One region of the Kitasatospora sp. NPDC056327 genome, then DNA from elsewhere that is predicted to be linked to it. Evidence: riboswitches for the same ligand, from Rfam matches in the RefSeq annotation. Region 1 holds a riboswitch; each other region holds the start of a gene.

Evidence for each region. A riboswitch is a leader RNA that binds a small molecule or an ion and turns the genes downstream of it on or off. The one in region 1 is predicted to bind cobalamin.
Region 2: it holds a riboswitch for cobalamin, as region 1 does, so the genes downstream of both, ACFCX4_RS12640 (hypothetical protein) here and metE (5-methyltetrahydropteroyltriglutamate--homocysteine S-methyltransferase) in region 1, are expected to answer to the same signal.
Region 3: it holds a riboswitch for cobalamin, as region 1 does, so the genes downstream of both, ACFCX4_RS04665 (CoA-acylating methylmalonate-semialdehyde dehydrogenase) here and metE (5-methyltetrahydropteroyltriglutamate--homocysteine S-methyltransferase) in region 1, are expected to answer to the same signal.
Region 4: it holds a riboswitch for cobalamin, as region 1 does, so the genes downstream of both, ACFCX4_RS18330 (FecCD family ABC transporter permease) here and metE (5-methyltetrahydropteroyltriglutamate--homocysteine S-methyltransferase) in region 1, are expected to answer to the same signal.

What each region holds. Positions count from the first base shown of each region.
Region 1 covers NZ_JBHJRC010000005.1:52,255-56,359, forward strand. The annotation lists gene metE (5-methyltetrahydropteroyltriglutamate--homocysteine S-methyltransferase) at 1-1,895, opposite strand, end outside; cobalamin riboswitch at 2,068-2,233, opposite strand; gene ACFCX4_RS01600 (peptidoglycan DD-metalloendopeptidase family protein) at 2,461-3,342, shown strand; gene ACFCX4_RS01605 (FHA domain-containing protein) at 3,458-4,105, shown strand, end outside.
Region 2 covers NZ_JBHJRC010000066.1:1,049-5,153, forward strand. The annotation lists gene ACFCX4_RS12630 (ATP-grasp domain-containing protein) at 1-267, opposite strand, end outside; gene ACFCX4_RS12635 (hypothetical protein) at 280-1,515, opposite strand; gene ACFCX4_RS12640 (hypothetical protein) at 1,900-2,232, opposite strand; cobalamin riboswitch at 2,465-2,593, opposite strand; gene ACFCX4_RS12645 (ferric reductase-like transmembrane domain-containing protein) at 2,854-3,849, opposite strand.
Region 3 covers NZ_JBHJRC010000017.1:32,851-36,955, forward strand. The annotation lists gene ACFCX4_RS04655 (CbtB-domain containing protein) at 56-280, shown strand; gene ACFCX4_RS04660 (CbtA family protein) at 298-1,167, shown strand; cobalamin riboswitch at 1,376-1,566, shown strand; gene ACFCX4_RS04665 (CoA-acylating methylmalonate-semialdehyde dehydrogenase) at 1,773-3,272, shown strand; gene ACFCX4_RS04670 (acyl-CoA dehydrogenase family protein) at 3,269-4,105, shown strand, end outside.
Region 4 covers NZ_JBHJRC010000112.1:11,273-15,377, reverse strand. The annotation lists gene ACFCX4_RS18335 (ABC transporter ATP-binding protein) at 1-422, opposite strand, end outside; gene ACFCX4_RS18330 (FecCD family ABC transporter permease) at 446-1,534, opposite strand; cobalamin riboswitch at 1,634-1,772, opposite strand; gene sodN (superoxide dismutase, Ni) at 1,852-2,247, opposite strand; gene sodX (nickel-type superoxide dismutase maturation protease) at 2,429-2,884, shown strand; gene ACFCX4_RS18315 (CGNR zinc finger domain-containing protein) at 2,913-3,500, opposite strand; gene ACFCX4_RS18310 (amino acid ABC transporter ATP-binding protein) at 3,637-4,105, opposite strand, start outside.

The sequences.
Region 1 (4,105 bases):
TAGGCCGGGCGGTCGGCGGCCCGCAGCGGCAGGGTCTCGCGCAGCGCGGGTTCGTCGACCTGGACGACGGCGGCGCCCGCGGCCTCCAGGTCGGTGACCTCGTCGCGCAGGGCCAGCGCCACCTGGCAGGCGGTGTCGGCGAGCGGCTGGTCGTCGCGGACGAAGGACCAGGCGAGCATGGTGACCGGGCCGGTCAGCATGCCCTTGACCGGCCGGTCCGTCAGGCCCTGGGCGTAGCGGAACCAGTCGACGGTCATCGGGTGCGGGCGGGAGATGTCCCCGGCGAGCACCGGCGGGCGCACGTAGCGGGTGCCGTAGGACTGCACCCAGCCGTGCCGGGTGGCCAGGTAGCCGGTGAGCTGTTCGGCGAAGTACTGGACCATGTCGTTGCGCTCGGGCTCGCCGTGCACCAGGACGTCCAGCCCGGCCTTCTCCTGGTGGGCGACCACCTCGCGCACCTCGGCCTCCATCCGCTCCCGGTAGGCGGCCGCGTCGATCCGCCCCGCCGCCAGATCGGCGCGCGCCACCCGGAGTTCGGTGGTCTGCGGGAAGGAACCGATCGTGGTGGTGGGCAGCAGGGGCAGGCCGAGGCGGGCCCGCTGGGCCACGGCCCGCTCGGGGTAGGCCCGGGCACGGCGGGCGTCGTCGGGGGTGACGGCGGCGGCGCGGGCCCGGACGGCCGGGTCGCGGGTGATCGGCGACGCGGCGCGGGAGGCCAGGTCCGCGCGGTTGGCGGCGAGGTCGGCGGTGATCGCGCCGGTGCCCTCGCGCAGGCCGCGGGCGAGCAGGGCGACCTCCTCGGTCTTCTGCTTCGCGAAGGCCAGCCAGCGGGCGATCTGCGGGTCGACCTCCCGCTCCAGGCCGGCGTCGAGCGGCACGTGCAGCAGCGAGCAGGACGGGGCGACGTCCACCCGGTCCGCGAGACCGAGCAGGGTCGCCAGGGTGGCCAGCGACCTCTCCAGGTCGTTGATCCAGACGTTCCGGCCGTCGACGACCCCGGCGACCAGGCGCTTTCCGGGCAGGCCGCCGACGGCGGCGAGGTCGTCCAGGTTCGCGGCGGCCGGGCCGGTGAAGTCCAGGGCCAGACCGTCGACCGGGGCCTTGGCGAGGACGGGCAGGGCCTCGCCGAGGCGGTCGAAGTAGCTGGCCACCAGCAGCTTCGGACGGTCGGTGAGCGCGCCGAGGTCACGGTAGGCGCGGGCGGCGGCGTTCAGCTCGGCGGGGGTGCGGTCCTGGACCAGGGCGGGCTCGTCCAGCTGCACCCAGTGCGCCCCGGCCGCCCGCAGATCGGCGAGCAGTTGCGCGTAGACCGGCAGCAGCCGGTCCAGCAGGGTGATCGGCTGGAAGCCGGCGGCCACGCCGGGCGCGGGCTTGGCGAGCAGCAGGTAGGTGACCGGGCCGACCAGCACCGGCCGGGCGTCGTGGCCGAGCGCGCGCGCCTCGCGCAGCTCGCCGACCGCCTTGGCCGGGTTCGCGGCGAACACCGTGTCCGGCCCCAGCTCGGGGACCAGGTAGTGGTAGTTGGTGTCGAACCACTTGGTCATCTCCAGCGGCGCGACGTCCTGGGTACCGCGCGCCATGGCGAAGTACCCGTCCAGCGGGTCGGCCTCGACCGCGGCGCGGTGGCGGTCCGGGATCGCGCCGACGGCCACCGAGGCGTCCAGCACGTGGTCGTAGAGCGAGAAGTCCCCGGTGGGAACCTCCCGGATTCCCGCCGCGGTCAGCCGCGTCCAGTTCTCCCGGCGCAGACCGGAGGCCGCGGCCAGCAGGGCGTCCGCGGTGACCGTGCCCCTCCAGTAGCCCTCGATGGCCTTCTTCAGCTCCCGGCCCCGGCCCTGCCGGGGGTAGCCGTGCACGGTGGGCAGCGTCGCCGCAGCTGCGGACTTCGTCGTCAAGGGGACTCTCCTTCGCGAGTCTTGCTCCTCCAGTGCCCGATGACGGCACGAGTGCGCGAAGGGGACGACAACCCGCACGGACGCCCGAAAGGCTCCGCAGGGTGTGCACGCCGACCCGCCCACGAGGTCATCGGACAGCCGCGCGCGGACGATCCGCGGGCGGGCAGCGGGCAGGTCTTCGGACTCGCGGGCACACCCGCCCTCGTCGAGGGCGGACACCTACTGGCCGTCGCTTCCCAGACCCGGCCCGGGCCCAGTGCGTATGACGGCGGTCGTTCCCGCTCACCGCTGCGGGGCAGTCCCGGACTGGCCGATAGGCGTCACCGGGTTCCCTCTTACGACGCCCCGCCTGGCGGACGGGGCGAACCAGCTGCGGGCACCACCCTAGAGGCAAACCCGCGACCACGGCACCACCATTCACCACGATGTCCGCCGCACGGGGCGGCCCCACCGGGGCCACCGCCCACCGGAGTCCGGACGCCGACCGGGGTCCCGACCGCCGCACCCTCGGTGTTGCGAGGTGGTACCGGCCCCGGGCGGACCCGACCGGACGAGGGGGTAGAGAATGAGAAACCGTTTCCACGCGTGGTGGCGGTCAGGCGTGCTGATGGCCGTCCTGGGGGTCCTGCTCACGGCGTTCCCCGCCGGACCGGGCGCCGCGACGGCCGCCACGCGGCCGGCGCCGCCGGCCTTCCAGCTGCCGTTCCCGTGCGGCACCACCTGGGAGCTGCACACCTACGGCGGGGACCACAGCCCGGCCCTGGACATCTTCGTCGAGGGCAACACCGGGTCCGACGGCCTCCCGGTACTGGCCTCCGCCGCGGGTACGGTGTCCGCCACGTACTGGGACAACGGCTCCGGCAACACCGTCCAGATCAGCCACGGCAACGGCTGGTTCACGGCCTACTACCACCTGATGGACGCCCCGGCGACCTACGTGAAGAAGGGTGACCCGGTGACGCCGTCCACCCCGATCGGCAGGATCGGGAAGACCGGCCGGGCCAACGACTGGGCGCATCTGCACCACGAGCAGCGCTACGCGCCGACCGGCGACTTCACCTACGAGAAGGACCGGGTGCCGGCCCGCTTCGACGGCGTCGAGTACAGCGGCCTGCAGAAGTCCTGGCCGAAGGTCACCAGCCGCAACTGCACCGGTGGCCCGGCCGCGGCCTGGCAGGACTGTCCGTCCGGCAGCGTCTGCTTCTACTCGGGGGCCGACGGCACCGGTACGGTCTGCCGCTCGGCCGTCGACGAACCCGCCAGCACCTGCGGCCCGCGCCGGTCGTACTTCAACAACGGGACGGAGGAGCCCGGCGCCGACCACGTCCAGGTGTCGTTCCGCGAGGGCGGCGGCCAGTGCCTGCACTACGGCTGGGCCGAGGGCCGGGGCAACCTCCCGGCCGGCGGACGGACGATCGACTCCTTCCGTTGGCGCGGCGAGTGCTGAGCCGACACCACCGCGAAACCTCGCGGCTCCCGGGCTCCATGACCGATCGTTACAGGAACGTTTGATTCCGCTCGCTACCCTTTCCCCGACCGCTGCACGGGGGAGGGGAAGCGGCATGCACAGCATCATCGTGGTGCCCGGGCCCGGAATGGTCCCGGCCGAGCGGCTCCGACTGTCCCCGGGAGAGACCCTCCGGTTCGGCCGGGCCGTCACCGGGGACGCCGCGCCGGGCCTGGGCATCCCGCACGGCGGCGTCTCCCGCACCGCCGGCGAGATCGGTGCCACCGGCACGTACTGGACGCTGAGCAACCTGAGCCGCACCTCGACCTACGTGGTGGAGAACCCGGAGGGCGCGGGCGAGCACATCAAGGTCGCACCGGGCCGGCTGGCCGCGCCCGTCCCGTTCGAGTTCGCCCGGCTCGTCCTGCCGGCCGTCTCCGAACTGCTCAGCCTCGACGTCTGGGCACCGCGCCACGACTACGCCGACCGCGACGCGCCGGCCGGGCCGGACCGTGAACCCACCCTGCTGGCGTTCCCGCTCGACCGCACCCGGCGCTACTTCCTGGTGCTCGCCGCGCTCTGCGAACCCCGGCTCCGGGGCGAGCCGCACGCCCTGCCGCCCACCGTCGACCAGGTCGTCGAACGCCTCCGCCCGCTCTGGCCGTCCGCCAACCGCGCCGCCGTGCAGTGGAACATCGACTACCTGGCCGTCAAACTGCGGCTCAAGGCCGGACCCGAGAGCGCCTCCTCCGGTCCGCGCCTG
Region 2 (4,105 bases), on a different contig from region 1:
GAGGGTGTCGGCGAGCTCCACCCCGGTCTCGCGGCCGGCCAGGACAGCGACCGTGTCCAGCGCGGCGAGCCGTGCGGCCAGGGCGTCCGGGTCGCCGTCGTGGACCAGCACACGGCCGAAGGCCCGGTCGTCCGCCGGATCGACGCCGGGCGGATGGGCGGCTGTGCTCCGGACCTGGATCACCTCGCCGTCCAGCGCGCCGAACGCGCCGGCGAAGCCGGAGGCGGTGCCGTACGCGTCGACGACCGCGACACGGAATGCTGGCATCGGTTGCCTGCCTCAACTGTTGGCCGGCGCGGAGCCGGGGTGGGCGACGTCGGCGCGGAGTGCGAGGAGCCGGTAGACCGCGTTGGTGAGCACGTGCCGGACGCTGAACCCCGAGGTGCCGGGGTCCCGGCCGTCCAGGATGTCGTGCTCGCCGCCCTGCCCGTGGATGTCGCGACGGGTCAGCCCGGTCCGGTCGCGGAACGCCTCGGGGAGCGCGTGGCGGGTGACGCCCAGGTGGGCCATCCGGAAGTCGACGAACCTGTCGATCACCCGGACCAGCCGGTCGCGGCCCGCGGGGTCGAGCACCAGCCGTCCGTCCCGCAGCCGCTGGGACACGTTCGCCCCGCGGATGGAGTCGCCGCGCCATCGCGCGAGGACGGGCCGGGACCAGGAGGGGAAGTAGGACATCGACTGGTCCAGGAAGACGCCGTACTCCTTCGACGGCGGCAGCAGGGCGAGTTCGAGGAGGTGGACGCTGGGCATGAACGCGCCGCTCGCGCCGCGCGGGCCGCCGGGATGGCCCATGTGGTAGGGGCGGAACCGGTCGAACGCCTCCTGCGACAGCCTGCGGTACCTCGCCATGTACCGGGTGAACTCCGCGAGGTGTTCGCCGACGTCGTCCAGGACCGCGGCGGGCCGGGCGGTGACGAGCCGGTCGGTGACGAGCCGGTCGGGGGCGGGCCGGCCGGCGGTGGGCCGGACGGTCGCCGGCAGGACCAGCGAACGCAGGCCGTACGCCGCCGACCTGGCCCACGGCTCGGAGAGGTGGTGGCCGAGGTAGAAGTCCCGTTCGAGGGCGGCGTCCCGGCCTGCGGAGAACACCCGGATGTCGCCGCTGCGCAGGTGTTCCTCGCAGTTGACGTCGATCAGGAGCTCGTAGCTCAGGTGGGGATCCAGGGCGGGGAACCTGCCGCACCGGGTGGAGATCAGCTCGGTCAGGGCCCGGGGCGCGGCCTGGGGCCCGGCGGGTGCGTAGCCGCTGAGCAGGAAGAGCAGGTCGAGCTGGAGGAGGCGGGCGGTCCGTTCGTCGTCCTCGGCGAGGACCACCGGAGCGACGCTCCGGAGCATCTGCTCCTGTAAGTCTGCGAGTTGATGATACGTCAGGCGACCTGCGGAGATGTCTTCGAGGGCGACGGGGAGGCTGTTCAGGACGTAGTCGCGCAGGGCGGAGCCGAAGGGGCCGCCGGAGGCGGGAGGGGTGTGCTGCGGGTGGTGCGCGGCACCGTCGAAGAGCCGGGTACTGTTCACGTCTGCTCCTTGCCGGCCGCCGGGACGGGCCGTGGCGGTACGGAAGTCGGGGTTGTTCGCGGGCGCGGTTGTCTGCCGGTTGCTGTGCCGGCAGCGCCGGGGGACTCCTCGGCGGGGCGGGGCGGGCCGGGCGCGGGTCGTGCCGCTCCCTGCGCCCCGAGGTGGAGCCCATCGGTCCTCACTGTCACGCGCGCTGTGTCCGGCTCGCATCAGTCATATGACTCTGAGTCCGTGACGGTGTCGGGAGCGGGGCGCGCGGCGGACCGCGGTCGAGAACGGCGCGGGGAGGGGAGTTCAGGCCCGGGCGGGCCGGGTTCGGGGGAAAGGAGCCCGGCCCCCGGACCCTGCTCCCGGACCGCCCGGCCCGGGAGCAGAGGTGACCGCTCAGGCGAGGGGGGCCGTCCGGCGCGGCGCGGGGAAGACGTGACGGTCCAGCAGTGCCGGGCGCGGGGCCAGCCCGGGGCCGCCGGCCCGGATCCAGTCGGCGACCGCCTCCGTCGCGGCCGGGTCGTTGACCAGGCCCAGCCAAACCGGCCGTCCGCCGGCCGACCGGCCCCCGGCGGAGGGCCGGACCACGATCACGTTCGCGCGCTCGCACACGTCCAGGCACTCGGAGACCCGCACCGGGGCGGCCTCGCGCAGCCGCGCGGTCTGCGCGGCGTGGTCCGTGCCGGTCACCTTGACCGTGCCGCAGCAGCAGTCGCGGCAGACCACCACCCGGCAGGGCGCCGGGCCGGGCGGTTCCGCCGCCGTACCGCCGTCTGCCGCGGTTCCCGTCGTGCTCCCCGGGCCGGCTGCGGTACCGACCGCCGTTCCACTGCCGGCCGCCGGGCCGGTGGGCGTTCCGCCGCCGGCTCCGGCCGTTCCGGTGTCCATGAGGTCGGGCATGCCGAACCACCCCTCTCTCCGGGGAGATCCGCCCCGGGCTCCTGCGAGGTGGCGACGCCGTGAGTCTCCTGGCTCCCGGGTCGCAGCTCGTCCCGGCCTTCCCGCCCCTCACGGGGGCAGTGGCCCGCGCGGGATCCGCTCGCCGGTCACAGTGGCGGGACCGCTCCGGATTCTCACCGGATTCCTCGTTCCGCCGTCGCCCTGTCGTCGATCATCATTCCATCGGACCGGCTTCCCGCCCAGCCCGTCCCCGAACCGGCCGGCCGGCCGCTCGGCCCGGTGGACGGCCCTCATACGGCCGGTGCCGTCCGCAGGCCGGTACACCCGCCAGGCCGACGCACCCGCCAGGCCGACGGCACCCACGCGCGCAGCCCGGCGCCGTCCGCCGTACGTCCGCCGCCCCCGACGCCGAACCGCCCGCTCGCCGCTCGCCCGCTCAGCCCCACCCGCTCACCCGGTCCCGCCGGCCTGCCCGCTGGAGGCCGACGGCGCCGGCGCCGCCGGCGGCCGCGTCCGCCCGCCGTCGTGGCCGGAGGCCACCACCGCGATCAGGCCGACCACGACGGCCGCCACCGCGACCCGTCCGAGCGCCCGCACCACCCACGCCGGCAGCGCCCGCGCCCCGCCGGCCCCCGGTGCCCCCAGCCGCTCGGCCCGCCGGGCGGGCCGCAGCAGCCGGACCAACAGCAGTACGGCGAGCGGCACTTGCAGCAGCCACACGACGGTGCGCGGCCACTCGCCGTACCAGACGTTGGTCCCGTAGAGCAGCGTGTGCCAGACGCTCAGCACGTAGACGACGATCACGAAGCGGTGCAGCCGGCGCCAGGTGTTCGGCCCGATCCGGTGCCGCACGTAGAACAGCAGGCCGAGTGGCACGGCCAGGTAGAGCGCGCCCTGCCCGAGCGGGATGGCGGTCCGGCCGGTGCCGGAGTCGTACCAGCCGGGCACGAAGCTGTCGGCGAACCCCGACCAGAGCCGGTCGCCCCACGTCGACTCGGCCTCGTAGCGCACGAGTTCGGCCGCGAACAGCAGCGCGTGCGCGAACATCAGGGCCGTCGTGGTCAGGCTCGTCGTGCGGTGCCAGCGCTCCAGGGTCTGCCGCGCGACCGGTAGCCGGGCGGGCCGCGGCCCGGACAGCAGCAGCCCGAGCACCACCGTCCCCCACGCCCACAGCAGCCCCGACCAGCCGAACGCCTGGCTCAGCAGGTACATCCAGTACGTGCCCGCGTCGTCCATGAACGGCATGACCGCCACCGTCGCCGAGGTGCCGGCGTTCATCCGGACGTACAGCAGCAGGAACACCGCCGCGGTGACGCCGAACGCCGCGCCCGCGTCGGGCAGTGCGGCCCGCAGGTCGGAGCGGAGGGCGACGCGTTCGGCGGGCCGTCGTCCGGCGGCGGGCGGGGCGTCCGGACCGTCGCCCCGCGGCGTCGTCTCAGGCAGCATCGTGGACCTTCCGGAACGGCGGGACACCGTTTGACGGTGTACAGCGGGAGGTGGGTCGAACAAGTGTGACGGAGGGGTTCCGCCTTGCCGAGCCCGTATCCGGCCAGAGTGACACGTGCGCCGCCGGTCCTTCCGCCGCAGCGCCCCGACGCCCCGGCCCGCGGACCGACGGCATTCGGACAACCGTGCGCGCGCGCTCTGCCACCGGAGCGCGAGCCCCCGTATGCTCGTGTCCGCAGCTGGTTCGCGCCTCCTG
Region 3 (4,105 bases), on a different contig from region 1:
GCCGTCGTCAGAGCTCCACCGAACGGGACGCGTGTTTCCCCCAGGAGGTCCTGCCATGGCCCAGTCCGTCCTCTCACCCAGCCTGCCCGCGGGCGGCTCCGCCCCGGCCGCGCTGCCGATCCGCGCCATCCTGCCCTGGGCGCTGTTCCTCGGCACCCTGATGCTGGTCCTGCTCTACTTCGTCGGCGCCGAACAGGGCGCCACCTCCCTCATCTCCGGGGCCACCGTGCACGAGTGGGTGCACGACGGCCGCCACCTGCTCGGCTTCCCGTGCCACTGAGCGGAGACCGGGCACCGATGAACAACTCCGCAACCGTCTCCTCGGGCACCGTCGGAAAGCTGCTGCTGCGGGGCCTGATCGCGGGCCTGATCGCCGGACTGGTGGCCTTCGTCTTCGCCTACACCGTCGGCGAGGGCCCCGTCTCGGACGCCATCGCGCAGGAGCAGTCCCAGTCCGCCGGCGCCGGGCACCACCACGGCGAGGCGGCGGAACCCGCCGGCGACCACGCCGACTCCCACGGGGCCGCCGGCACCGCCGACGCCGCCGGCTCCGGTGACGAGGAGGAGGAACTGGTCAGCCGCGACCTCCAGTCCACCGCGGGCCTCGCCACCGGGGTCCTGGTCTACGGCGTCGCCGTCGGCGGCATCGCGGCGCTGGCGTTCTGCTTCGCCCTCGGCCGGATCGGCCGGTTCGGCCCCCGGGCCACCGCCGCGCTGGTCGCGGGCGCCGCGTTCGCCACCGTCTACCTGGTGCCGTTCCTCAAGTACCCGGCGATGCCGCCCGCGGTCGGCAACCCGGACACCATCGGGAAGCGCACGTCGCTGTTCTTCCTGATGATCGCGCTCAGCGTGCTGATCGGTGTCGCCGCGGTCATCCTCGGCAGGCGCCTGGCTCCGCGTCTGGGCACCTGGAACGCCGTCGTCGCGGCCGGTGTCGGCTACGCCGCGGTGATGGCGCTGCTCGCGCTCGTCCTGCCGTCCAACGACGACGCGATCCCGGACGGCTTCCCGGCCGGGCTGATGTGGGACTTCCGGCTCGCCTCGATCGGTCTCCAGGCCGTGCTGTGGACCGGGTTCGCCCTGGTCTTCGGCGCCCTGGCACAGCGGGCCCTCACCCCCGCCGCGCCCGTCGGGGACCGCACGGCCGCCCCCGCTCCGGCGGTCTGACGGACAGTTCCGGAAAGCGCACGGTTCGACCCTGCCGAAGGCGCGCCGGCGGGGTCGAACCGTGCGCTTTCCCGCTTTCACGGCACCTGCCCGTCGCCCCGCCCGCCGGAACCGGAACCGGGGCGGGACGTCCGGTGACGGGTGACGGGTGACGGGTGACGGGTGACGGGCGATGGAAGGCGGGAGGCGGGTGGCGCTCTGGACTTACTAGGACGTCCGACTATATGGTCGTGGACAAGGCCCGCAGTGCAGGGAAGCCGGTGTGAATCCGGCACGGTCCCGCCACTGTGACCGGGGAGTTCGTCGCCGCAGTACCAGCCACTGGCCGCTGGCCGGGAAGGCCGGGCGACGCGCGCCGATCCGGGAGTCAGGATACCGACTGCGGGTGTTCCGTGTTGTCCACGAGGATGGAGCAAACACGCATGGCACCGGTCTGCGCTCTTCCCGACCCTGGTGATCCTGCGACGGCCGCGGCCCGCCCGTCACCCTGACGGCTCGCCGCGCCCGGCAGCCCCCACGCCCGCGCCCGCCCGGGCGCCGTGCGGGCGGACGCCGTGCGCCCCTCCCTCGGATCCTCCTGACGCCCTGACGAGAGCAGGTTCGTGATGGTCCGTGAACTGCACCACTTCATCGCCGGCAAGCCCGCCGCCGGCACCTCCGGCCGCTTCGGAGACGTGTACGACCCCAATACCGGCCGCGTCCAGGCCCGGGTGCCGCTGGCGTCCCGCGCCGAGGTCGAGGCCGTGATCGCCGACGCGGAACAGGCCCAGCCCGGCTGGGCGGCCTGGAACCCGCAGCGCCGCGCCCGGGTGCTGCTGCGCTTCCTCCAACTCGTCGAGCAGGAGCGGGACGGGCTCGCCCGGCTGCTCTCCGCCGAGCACGGCAAGACCGTCGCCGACGCCCACGGCGACCTCCAGCGCGGCCTGGAGGTCGTCGAGTTCGCCGCCGGGATCCCGCACCTGCTGAAGGGCGAGTTCACCGACAACGCCGGGACCGGCATCGACGTGTACTCGATGCGCCAGCCGCTCGGCGTCGTCGCCGGCATCACCCCGTTCAACTTCCCGGCGATGATCCCGCTCTGGAAGGCCGCACCGGCGCTGGCCTGCGGCAACGCCTTCGTCCTCAAGCCCTCCGAGCGCGACCCCTCGGTGCCGCTGCGGCTCGCCGAGCTGTTCCTGGAGGCGGGACTGCCGCCGGGCGTGCTGAACGTGGTCAACGGCGACAAGGAGGCCGTGGACACCCTGCTGGAGGACCCGCGGGTCCAGGCGGTCGGCTTCGTCGGCTCCACCCCGATCGCCCAGTACGTCTACGCCACGGCCGCCGCGCACGGCAAGCGCGCGCAGTGCTTCGGCGGCGCCAAGAACCACATGATCGTCATGCCGGACGCCGACCTCGACCAGGCCGCGGACGCGCTGATCGGCGCCGGCTACGGCTCCGCGGGCGAGCGCTGCATGGCGATCTCGGTCGCCGTACCGGTGGGGGAGGAGACCGCCGACGCCCTGGTCGCCAAGCTGGTCGAGCGGATCGGCGCGCTCCGGGTCGGCCGCTCGGACGACCCGGAGGCCGACTTCGGACCGCTGGTCGGCCGGGACGCGCTGGAACGCGTCCGGGGCTACCTCGACCTCGGCGTCCGGGAGGGGGCCGAACTCGTCGTCGACGGCCGGGACTTCCGGCTGGAGGGGCACGAGGACGGCTACTTCCTGGGGGCCTCGCTCTTCGACCGGGTCACACCGGACATGCGGATCCACCGCGAGGAGATCTTCGGCCCCGTGCTCACGGTCGTCCGTGCCGCCGACTACGAGGAGGCGCTGCGCCTGCCCAGCGAGCACGAGTTCGGCAACGGCGTGGCCATCTACACCCGCGACGGCGACACCGCCCGTGACTTCACCCGCCGCGTCGACACCGGCATGGTCGGTGTCAACGTGCCGATCCCGGTGCCGATCGCCTACCACACCTTCGGCGGCTGGAAGCGCTCCGCGTTCGGTGACCTCAACCAGCACGGCCCGGACTCCGTCCGCTTCTACACCCGCACCCGCACGGTGACCTCCCGCTGGCCCTCCGGGGTCAAGGAGGGTGCCAGCTTCACCATCCCCACGATGGGCTGAGCGCCGTGCACGATCTCGACCAGGAACAGCGTGCCGTCGCCCGGGCCGTCCGGGCCTTCGCCGACGAGCACCTCGCCCCGCACGCGGTGGAGTGGGACCAGGCCAAGCACTTCCCCGTCGACGTGCTGCGCAAGGCCGCCGACCTCGGCCTGGGCGGCGTCTACGTCCGGGAGGACGCCGGCGGATCAGAACTCACCCGGCTGGACGGGGTGGTGGCCTTCGAGGCGCTCGCCACCGGCTGCCCCTCGATCGCCGCCTACCTGTCGATCCACAACATGGTCGCCTGGATGGTCGACCGCTACGGCACCGACGGGCAGCGCCGCCGCTGGCTGCCGGGGCTCTGCGCGGCCGAGCAACTGGGCAGCTACTGCCTCACAGAGCCGGGGGCCGGCTCGGACGCCGCCGCGCTGAGCACCCGGGCCCGGCGCGACGGGGACCACTACGTCCTGGACGGGGTCAAGCAGTTCATCTCCGGCGCGGGCACCTCCCGGGTCTACCTGGTCATGGCCCGCACCGGCGGCCCGGGACCGCGGGGCATCTCCGCCTTCCTGCTGGACCGGGAGGACCCCGGGCTGTCCTTCGGCCCGAACGAGCGGAAGATGGGCTGGAACGCCCAGCCCACCCGCCAGGTGGTCCTGGACGGCGTCCGGCTGCCCGCCGACCGCCTCCTCGGCACGGAGGGGGAGGGCTTCCGGATCGCCATGAGCGGACTCAACGGCGGCCGGCTCGGCATCGCCGCCTGCTCGCTGGGCGGGGCCCAGAGCGCGCTGGAACGCACCATGACCTTCCTCGCCGAGCGGGAGGCGTTCGGCACCCGGCTGCTCCACGCCCAG
Region 4 (4,105 bases), on a different contig from region 1:
GACAGGCTCAGGAAGCCACGGGCCGCCAGGTGCGCGGCGCCGACCCGGCGCAGCGCCCCGGTGCAGCGGTCGGTGTCCCCGGCGGACGGCCCGGCCAGGGCGCCGCGCCGGTGCGGCAGCCGGCCCATGGCGACCACCTCGGCCACCGTGAAGTCGAACTCGGCGGAGTGCTCCTGCGGCAGCGCGGCCACCCGCCGGGCGGCCTCGCGCGGGGCGAGCGCGTGCAGGTCCTCGCCGTCCAGCAGGACGGCGCCGGCGGCGGGCCGCAGGGCCCGGTAGACGCAGCGCAGCAGGGTGGACTTGCCGCTGCCGTTGGGGCCGATCAGGCCGACCACCCGACCGGCGGGGGCGCTCAGGGTGACGTCGTGGACCAGCCGGACACCGGCGAGGTCGACGCAGACGCCGTCGACGGCGAGGTCCAGGCCGGGCACGGGGCTCGTGGCGCTCACCGGCCGCCTCCGAAGGCGTAGCCGCGACGGCGCATCAGCAGCAGGAAGCAGGGCACCCCGAGGGCCGCGGTGACCACGCCGACCGGGAGTTCGGCGGGCGCCAGCAGGGTGCGGGAGACGATGTCCACCCAGACCAGCAGCAGGGCCCCGGCGAGCGGAGCGACCAGCAGCACCCGGCGGTGGCCGGCGCCGACCAGCATCCGCACCAGGTGCGGGACCATCAGTCCGACGAAGCCGATCGCCCCGCTGACCGCGACCACGGTGCCGGTGACGGCCGCGGTCACCACGAACAGTTCGCGGCGCAGCCGGTCCGGGTCCACGCCGAGCGAGGCGGCCGTCTCGTCGCCCATCGCCAGCGCGTCCAGCCGGCCGGCCGAGCAGGCCAGGTGCACCAGGCCGGCCAGCACGGTGGCGGCGGCGATCGGCACCGAGCCCCAGGTGGCGCCGCCGAGGCTGCCGAGCAGCCACATCATCGCGGAGCGGGCGGCCTCGCCGCGGGCGGCGGCGAAGACCATCAGCGCGGTGACGGCGGAGAAGCCGTAGGACATCGCGGTGCCGGTGAGCACCAGCCGCAGCGGGGTGAGGCCGTGCGCGGTCCGGGCGGTCAGGTAGACCAGCACCATGGCGAGCAGGGCGGCGGCGAACGCGGAGGCGGAGAGCGCCCAGACGCCGAACGATGCGAAGGCGCCGAGCATCAGCACGGCGTTGGCGCCGACCGAGGCGCCGGAGGAGATGCCGAGCACGAACGGGTCGGCGAGCGCGTTGCGGACCATCGCCTGGACGGCGACCCCGGTGGCGGCCAGTCCGGCGCCGACCACGGCGGCCAGGACGGCGCGGGGCAGCCGGATCTCCCAGACGATCGCGTAGGCGGCGGCCTCGTCGGCCTCCAGCCGGCCGCCCGTCAGACCGGCGGCCAGCAGCCGCAGCACCCGGCCCGGGGCCAGTCCGGAGGAGCCCACCGCGACGGCGCAGACCAGCGAGAGCAGCAGGGCGGCGGCGAGGGCGGCGGCCAGCGCCGCGGCGGGTGTTCGGCGCGGGCCCGGCGGGGCCGCGGCGGTGGCCGGTGCGGTCGCGGTGCTGCTCACTGTGGCGCGCCTTGCCTCGGGCCGGGCGGGGCGCGGGGCGGCGTGCCCGGGCGCGGTCGTGCCGGGGCGCGATCCCCTCGCAGTCCACGGCGAGTTGTCGGGAGGTCGGCGTCCCCGGGCGATCGGGCTCACGGGCGCGGGGCACCGTTTACCGTTGCGGGTCAGCGCCGGAATCGCACCGGCTTCCCCCTGGGAACGCCCTGGCAGCATAACAAGCACTCGGGTCAGGCAACCCTTACCGCAGCGTTTGTGGCCGGGGACACACGAACGCCCCCGTCCGGCGCGGACGGGGGCGTTCGCAGGGGAGCGAGCGGGGATCAGCCCTGCTTGGTCTCCCAGAAGATCTTGTCGACCTCGGCGACGAGGTCCAGCAGCGCCTGGCCGGTGGCCGGGTCGGTGGACGCCTTGGCGGCCGAGGCGGCCTTCAGGGTGTCGTTGACCAGCTGGTGCAGCTGCGGGTACTTCTCGAAGTGCGGGGCCTTGAAGTAGTCGCTCCACAGCACCGAGATGTGGTGCTTGACGGCCTCGGCGCGCTGCTCCTTGATGATGACGGCGCGGGCCCGGAAGTGCGGGTCCTCGTTGGCCTGGTACTTCTCCTGGGTGGCCTTCACGGACTCGGCCTCGATGCGGGCCTGGGCCGGGTCGTACACGCCGCAGGGCAGGTCGCAGTGGGCGTGGGCGGTGGCGCGCGGTGCAAACAGACGAGAGAACATGGGAGTCCTTCCTTAGATCGTCTTCCCGCGCCCGAGATTACCCTTCGGGCCCGGCGGTTTCTCGGCCGGGCGGTGGGCCTAGGGCAAAAGGCCGAGCCGGAACCGGGTGAATCCGGACACCGGCGGGTGACGGACCGTGCGGCAGACTGGTGTGCGACAGCGGGCGCCCGGAGGAGGAGTCGTGGCACGGAGCGCGGAACCGGTGGAGGACCCCCCGGCGGGCGGCGCGCCGTTCGGGCTGATCGACGTGGCGGGGGACTCGATGGTGCCGACGCTGCGCGACGGGGACCGGCTGCTGGTCCGCTACGGCGCGCGGATCCGGCCCGGCGCGGTGGTGGTGTTCCGTCACCCGTTCCAGCAGAACCTGCTGGTGGTCAAGCGTGCCGACGGCCGCAGGCCGAAGGGCTGGTGGCTGCTCTCCGACAACCGGCCGGTCGACAGCGACAGCCGCAGCTACGGCGCGGTCCCGGACGAACTCGTGCTCGGCCGGGTGCTGCTGCGGCTGCGCCCCCGCCCGGTCTGGCTCGCGCCGGGCCGGCGGCTGGAACGGCTGCTGCTCGCCGCCCCGCTGGCCCGGATCCCCGGGCTCGCCCGACGCCTGGGCGTCTGGGTCCGCCCGGAGGAGCTGACGCCCTAGGGCCCGGCAGTGATCCACAAGAGACGCCCTAGCCCTGCCCGGCGGCGGCCGCCGCGGCCTCCTGGCGCTTGCGGGCGCGGTAGGCGGCGACGTTGGCGCGGGTCGCGCAGCGGTCCGAGCAGTACCGGCGGGAGCGGTTGGTCGAGGTGTCCAGGTAGGAGTTGCGGCAGGGGGCGGCCTGGCAGATGCCGAGCCGGTCGGCGCCGAGTTCGGTCAGGTGGACGGCGAGGCCCATGCAGGCGACGGCGCTGAAGTGGGCCGTGGCGGTGGGGGAGTTGTCGGCGAGGTGCAGGTGCCAGCGGGGCCGGCCGGCCTCGTCCAGGTAGTCGTGCCCGGAGACCAGGGGGCTCACCGGAAACTCCATCAGCAGGCTGTTCAGCAGGTCGACGCTGCGCACCTCCTCGCCGTCGGCGGCGGCCTCGAAGACCCCGCGCAGCCGGGTGCGGACGGCCCGCAGCCGGGGCAGGTCCGACTCGTCGGCGAGGTCGCGGGCCCGGGAGGAGTCCGAGAACAGGGCGCGCACCGCGTCCACCGACGTCAGTGCGTCGGTGCCGCGCTCGGGTTCCTCGGTGTTCACCAGCCGGACGGCCAGATCGGCGTACGAGGCGAGCTCCACGGTGGTCCTTCCAGAGATCGGTAACGGGCTGACTGGCTCTAGCCTATTACCCGGAGAGCCGAAGCGGGAAAGCGGCGGCGCCCGGCAGGATTCGGCCTGCCGGGCGCCGGGGAGCGCGCGCTCGGAGCGCGTCGGCTCAGAGCACCTTGGAGAGGAACGCCCGGGTGCGCTCGTGCTGCGGGTCGGTGAGGACCTCGCGGGGGTTGCCGGACTCGACGACCACGCCGCCGTCCATGAACACCAGTGCGTCGCCGACCTCGCGGGCGAAGCCCATCTCGTGGGTGACCACGATCATGGTCATCCCCTCCTCGGCCAGCCCGCGCATGACGTCCAGGACGTCGCCGACCAGCTCGGGGTCGAGCGCCGAGGTCGGCTCGTCGAAGAGCATCAGCTTGGGCTTCATGGCCAGCGCCCGGGCGATGGCCACCCGCTGCTGCTGGCCGCCGGAGAGCTGGGACGGGTAGCTGCCGGCCTTGTCGGCCAGGCCGACCCGCTCCAGCAGGGCCATCCCGCGCTCCTTGGCGGAGGACCTGCTCTCGCCCTTGACCTGCACCGGCGCCTCGATGACGTTCTCGATGGCGGTCATGTGCGGGAAGAGGTTGAAG